2 regions of the Salmonella sp. GDC200615 genome follow, and region 2 is predicted to be linked to the other one. Evidence: predicted binding sites of a transcription regulator. Region 2 holds the regulator's gene; the other holds the start of a gene.
The links. The regulator PhoB, encoded in region 2, activates phosphate uptake and scavenging genes when phosphate is short. The targets are predictions, from matches to a motif close to CTGTCATAAAACTGNCNNAT.
Positions count from the first base shown of each region.

Region 1 (3,426 bases), 390 kb from region 2:
AGAGGCCATTGACCACGCGCTACGCGGCTGGCGGGCGTCTCGTCATACTCAGGCGATGACATTGTGGTTTGAGGATGCCCTGAGCGCGATGCGTTCGCTCAAAGGCATTGGCGCCACCCATCTTCATGAAGGGCGGGAGACGGATGTATTAACCCGCGCCCGGCTTAGACAGATTCAACTGGCATGGCCGCAGCGGCAGGGGAAATATCCGCTGACGTACCACCTTTTTATGGGAGTGATTGAACGTGACTAAACGCTATTTTGTGACCGGTACTGATACTGAAGTCGGTAAAACGGTCGCCAGTTGCGCCTTATTGCAGGCCGCAACGCAGTTAGGTTATCAAACCGTAGGCTATAAGCCCGTCGCTTCCGGCAGCGAAATGACAACCGACGGGCTACGCAATAGCGATGCCCTGGCCTTGCAGCGTAACAGCAGCCTGCCGCAACCTTATTCCGCTATCAATCCTTATACTTTTGCCGAGCCTACTTCTCCCCACATCGCTAGCGCCGACGAAGGCCGGGCGATAGACGCGGCGGTGTTATCACGCGGATTACGAACGCTGGAGGCGCAGGCAGACTGGGTGTTGACAGAAGGGGCGGGCGGCTGGTTTACACCGCTCTCTGCCACGCTGACGTTTGCCGACTGGGTACAGACGGAGCAGCTGCCGGTGATTCTGGTTGTTGGCGTCAAGCTGGGCTGTATTAATCACGCCATGCTGACGGCGCTGGCGGTAGAACAGGCCGGATTACCGCTTGTCGGATGGATAGCCAACGACATGCAGCCGCCAGGCGCGCGTCATGGTGAATATCTCGCGACGCTTCGCCGCGTCATACCGGCCCCGCTGTTAGGGGAAATCCCGTGGCTGGGCGTTTCTCCATCGCAGGCGGCGACAGGACAGTATCTGGACCTTAGCCCCCTGGAACGCGCCTGACCGCGCTTAAAAACCGCCTTCTTGCAGGATCAGACGATCCTGCTGTTCTTTCGCCAGACCCTCCTGACGTCGCCATGCTAAAAATGTGCAAAATGTGAGCGTCTACGCCTCAATTTTTGCCTTCTCGTTAGCCAATAATCTGCCAAAAATAGCGATAATTTTTTTTTATCGCCCGGCGAAAACGTCAGGGGCTGATTTTGCCAGGCGGCAGGGGATACGGGCTGGAAGCAGTTATCCACTATTCCTGTGGATAACCTTGTGTATTAGAGTTAGAAAACACAACGTAAGCGAGAGGCGACGCGGCCTGCGACTAAATTGGCGCGAAAGACGGCTTGAGAAAATATCCCTTTTCAGACAGCAAGTTATATAAAATCAATTGTTGTAAAGGAAGGAGGATACGTTGACATAAAACTTTCATCATCCGACTTGACAAATGTTAAAAAAGACTCTGGTCTGGGGATAACCAGCACACTGCTGGAATTTTACCCCGCGACTGTCTATGTTTTACCTCTAAATAGCGTGGGGTATCTACCGATAGCCATTATACACTGGAGTGTTACTGTTTTTTCATCCAGTATTTTTTATTGGCAATATTCACCGTCGAGAGTAAAATTACATCCCTGCCCGCTCACTCCTTCAGGTAGCCGCTCATGAGTAAACCGTTCAAACTGAATTCCGCTTTTAAACCTTCTGGCGATCAGCCGGACGCTATACGTCGTCTGGAAGAGGGGCTGGAGGACGGGCTGGCGCATCAGACGTTATTGGGCGTGACCGGCTCCGGGAAGACATTCACCATTGCCAACGTCATTGCGGACTTGCAGCGGCCAACGATGGTGCTTGCGCCCAATAAAACCCTGGCGGCGCAGCTCTACGGCGAAATGAAAGAGTTTTTCCCGGAAAACGCGGTGGAGTATTTCGTCTCCTACTATGACTACTATCAGCCGGAAGCGTATGTGCCAAGTTCGGATACGTTTATCGAAAAAGACGCTTCGGTAAACGAACATATTGAGCAAATGCGGTTGTCGGCAACGAAAGCGTTGCTTGAGCGACGCGATGTCGTGGTGGTGGCTTCCGTGTCCGCGATTTACGGTCTGGGCGATCCGGATCTCTACCTGAAAATGATGCTGCATCTGACGGTGGGAATGCTGATTGACCAGCGCGCGATTTTGCGTCGGCTGGCGGAATTGCAATACACCCGTAACGATCAAGCTTTTCAGCGTGGTACCTTTCGCGTGCGCGGCGAAGTGATCGACATCTTCCCGGCTGAATCTGACGACATCGCGCTACGCGTTGAGCTGTTTGATGAAGAAGTGGAACGCCTGTCGCTGTTCGACCCGTTAACCGGGCAGGTAGAGTCAACGGTGCCACGTTATACTATCTATCCCAAAACGCACTACGTGACGCCGCGCGAGCGTATTCTGCAGGCGATGGAAGAGATAAAAGATGAGCTGGCGGACAGGCGTAAGGTCTTGCTGGCGAATAATAAGCTGCTTGAAGAGCAGCGATTAAGCCAGCGCACGCAGTTCGATTTAGAGATGATGAACGAGCTGGGCTACTGCTCAGGCATTGAAAACTATTCCCGCTTTCTGTCGGGCCGCGGGCCGGGCGAACCGCCGCCAACCTTGTTCGATTATCTGCCCGCCGACGGACTGCTGGTGGTGGATGAGTCTCATGTCACCATCCCGCAGATAGGCGGCATGTACCGCGGCGACCGGGCGCGCAAAGAGACGCTGGTCGAGTATGGCTTCCGTCTGCCTTCGGCGCTGGATAACCGTCCGCTGAAGTTTGAGGAGTTTGAAGCCTTAGCGCCGCAAACTATCTATGTTTCCGCCACGCCCGGCAACTATGAGCTGGAAAAATCTGGTGATGAGGTGGTGGATCAGGTCGTGCGACCGACCGGGCTGCTGGACCCGATTATTGAAGTGCGTCCGGTGGCGACCCAGGTGGACGATCTGCTGTCCGAAATTCGTCAGCGTGCGGCCATTAATGAGCGTGTCCTTGTCACTACGCTTACCAAACGGATGGCGGAAGATTTGACCGAATATCTGGAAGAGCACGGCGAGCGCGTGCGTTACCTGCACTCAGATATTGATACCGTGGAGCGCATGGAAATCATCCGCGATTTGCGTCTGGGCGAGTTTGACGTTCTGGTGGGGATTAACCTGCTGCGCGAAGGGCTGGATATGCCGGAAGTCTCGCTGGTGGCGATTCTGGACGCCGATAAAGAGGGCTTCCTGCGCTCCGAGCGCTCCCTGATTCAGACCATAGGGCGCGCGGCGCGTAACGTTAACGGTAAAGCGATTCTGTATGGCGATAAAATCACGCCGTCGATGGCGAAGGCGATTGGCGAAACCGAGCGACGTCGCGAGAAGCAGCAGAAGTACAACGAAGAGCACGGTATCACTCCGCAGGGGCTGAACAAAAAAGTGGTCGACATCCTGGCGCTGGGGCAGAACATTGCGAAAACCAAAGCGAAGGGGAAAGGCAAGGGCAG
Region 1 covers NZ_CP192247.1:3,063,278-3,066,703, reverse strand. Annotated here, with positions in the region: gene bioC (malonyl-ACP O-methyltransferase BioC) at 1-253, shown strand, start outside; gene bioD (dethiobiotin synthase) at 246-932, shown strand; gene uvrB (excinuclease ABC subunit UvrB) at 1,583-3,426, shown strand, end outside.
Region 1: a site for PhoB is predicted at 1,333-1,352, ahead of uvrB (excinuclease ABC subunit UvrB). Genes of this name have one in related genera too.

Region 2 (3,426 bases):
GGAGTGACTCCGTTAATGTCTGTATTTTGCGTTGGATATCGTGCAGATAGTCATCGGTTGTGATTTCAATATCCAGCCAGACGGGGGGCGATTGCTCAACGCCGCGCCACTGCTCAAGCTGTTCGGTAATTGATGCCAGGTCGCCTTTTAAAACCGCCAACGGTTGAGTCACGGGGACAGCCAGACTTTCGGTGCTTTGCCATTTCCCCTGGTCGAAGGTCACCAGATGCACGCATTTGCTTTTGCCGCACTCATCAAAGCTGAGGGCGATGGGCGAGCCGCAATAGCGGATATGCTCCGTGCCGCCGACACATTGCGCGCGGTGAATGTGTCCTAATGCGATATAATCTGCGGGGGGGAAATGCTGCGCCGGAAAGGCATCCAGCGTACCGATATAAATGTCGCGAACCGCATCGCTTTTGCTGGCGCCGACGGTGGTTAAATGTCCCGTCGCGATAACCGGCAGCTTTCGTTCGCCGCGTAGCTGGCACGCTTCCTGATACTGCTGTTGATAATAATCGGCAATCGCATGAAGAAGTTGCTGCTGTTTCTCGCTGCCGGATAACCCCGCCTGACTGGTAATAATGTCGCGCGGGCGCAAAAAGGGAATGGGGCACAGTACGGCGCCCGGAGAACCGTCGCGACGATGAAGTAGCCGCGGCGCATAGCCCGCGCTGGCGATCACGGTTGTATTGAGAAACGCCAGAATGTCGCGCGACTCGTTTAGCGTGGCGACGGAATCATGATTACCGGCCAGCACCACCAGATGACAGCCCGTTTGCTGTAAATTAACGACGAAACGGTTATAAAGTTCTCGGGCATAGCTTGGCGGCGAACCGGTATCAAAAATATCGCCAGCGACAATAATGGCATCCACCTGATGGGCCTGCGCGGTCTCCAGCAGCCAGTCCAGAAAAGCCTGATGCTCCGCGGCGCGGCTTTTACTGTAGAAATTTTGTCCCAGATGCCAGTCAGAGGTGTGGAGGATGCGCATAATTGTTCCATGCAAAAAAAGCGTGAACGGGATTATACACGTCATCCCTTCCATTTTTGGGCGCAATTTACCGCCGGTACACGGTAATGCACGGTTTCACCGGTGTCATAAATCATCAACATGCTGTCAATGCCGCCTTTTTTTCATAAATCTGTCATAAATCTGACGCATAATGGCGCGGCATTGATAACTAACGACTAACAGGGCAAATTATGGCGAGACGTATTCTGGTCGTAGAAGATGAGGCGCCGATCCGTGAAATGGTGTGCTTCGTGCTCGAACAAAATGGCTTTCAGCCCGTAGAAGCCGAAGATTATGACAGTGCGGTGAATAAACTTAATGAACCCTGGCCGGATCTCATCCTTCTTGACTGGATGTTGCCCGGCGGGTCAGGGTTACAGTTTATTAAACATCTCAAACGTGAAGCCATGACCCGGGATATTCCTGTGGTTATGCTGACCGCAAGAGGTGAGGAAGAAGATCGTGTGCGCGGGCTGGAAACCGGCGCTGACGATTACATTACCAAGCCGTTTTCCCCCAAGGAGTTGGTGGCGCGCATTAAAGCCGTTATGCGGCGCATCTCGCCGATGGCGGTCGAAGAGGTGATCGAGATGCAGGGACTGAGCCTTGATCCCGGCTCTCACCGCGTGATGACCGGCGACAGCCCGCTGGATATGGGGCCGACCGAATTTAAATTACTCCATTTCTTTATGACGCACCCGGAACGGGTTTACAGTCGCGAGCAGCTACTCAATCATGTCTGGGGCACCAATGTGTACGTTGAAGACCGGACGGTCGACGTGCATATTCGCCGTTTGCGTAAGGCGCTGGAGCACAGCGGCCACGACCGGATGGTGCAAACGGTACGCGGGACAGGGTATCGTTTTTCGACCCGCTTTTAATGCCTTTTCCGCCAGTAGAACACAGGTTTCTGGCGGAGAAGGCTTTCCATTCTTGAGGGAGTATGACGCGTGCTGGAACGGCTGTCATGGAAAAGGCTGGTGCTGGAGCTGGTGCTCTGTTGCATCCCCGCGCTTATCCTTAGCGCTTTTTTTGGTTATCTGCCGTGGTTTTTACTGGCGGCGGTGACGGGACTGCTTGTCTGGCATTTCTGGAATTTGTTACGCCTCTCCTGGTGGCTTTGGGTCGACAGAAGTATGACGCCGCCGCCGGGACGGGGAAGTTGGGAACCGCTGTTATACGGTTTACACCAGATGCAGTTGCGAAATAAGAAGCGTCGCCGCGAGCTGGGGAACCTGATTAAACGTTTTCGCAGTGGCGCGGAGTCGCTGCCTGATTCCGTGGTACTGACCACAGAAGAGGGCGGCATTTTTTGGTGTAACGGTTTGGCGCAACAGATACTGGGGCTACGCTGGCCGGATGACAACGGGCAGAATATTCTCAATCTACTGCGTTATCCGGAGTTTACCCAGTATTTAAAAACGCGTGATTTCACCCGTCCGCTTCATTTGGTGCTCAATACCGGGCGGCACCTGGAGATCCGCGTCATGCCTTATACCGATAAACAACTCCTGATGGTGGCGCGCGATGTGACGCAAATGCATCAGCTTGAAGGCGCCAGACGTAACTTTTTCGCCAACGTTAGCCATGAGTTGCGTACGCCCTTGACGGTATTGCAAGGCTATCTGGAAATGATGCAGGAACAGGCGCTGGAAGGGGCGACGCGAGAGAAAGCGCTGCATACGATGCGCGAGCAAACGTATCGTATGGAAGGGCTGGTAAAACAACTGCTTACGCTGTCTAAAATTGAGGCGGCCCCGGCGCTGTTATTAAATGAAAAAGTGGATGTACCGATGATGCTGCGGGTCGTGGAGCGTGAAGCGCAGACGCTCAGCCAGCAGAAACATACCTTTACGTTTGAGGTCGACGATAGTCTTAGCGTTCTGGGCAACGAAGAGCAGCTACGTAGCGCGATCTCAAACCTGGTGTATAACGCGGTAAACCATACGCCGGCGGGAACGCATATTACGGTGAGCTGGCGACGTGTCGTGCATGGCGCTGAATTTTGCATTCAAGATAACGGTCCGGGGATTGCTGCCGAGCATATTCCTCGTCTGACCGAACGCTTCTACCGCGTCGATAAAGCGCGTTCGCGGCAAACGGGCGGCAGCGGCCTGGGATTGGCGATTGTGAAACATGCGTTGAATCACCATGAAAGCCGCCTTGAAATCGACAGTTCGCCTGGCAAAGGAACGCGATTTAGCTTTGTGCTGCCGGAACGTCTAATTGCCAAAAATAGCGATTAATTGCCTTTCGTAAGTATAACTTTCCATAAGCCAGCGGATGCTGGCTTATTTTCTTTGCAGTTAAGACGGGCTCGTTGAAACATTCAACGTTTGGTGATTTTTTGTTCGCATGATTAGCCATAACTTTTTCATGAGAATGGTGTTTTATTCTGGTTGTAAATTTCA
Region 2 covers NZ_CP192247.1:3,454,185-3,457,610, reverse strand. Annotated here, with positions in the region: gene sbcD (exonuclease subunit SbcD) at 1-994, opposite strand, end outside; gene phoB (phosphate response regulator transcription factor PhoB) at 1,207-1,896, shown strand; gene phoR (phosphate regulon sensor histidine kinase PhoR) at 1,966-3,261, shown strand.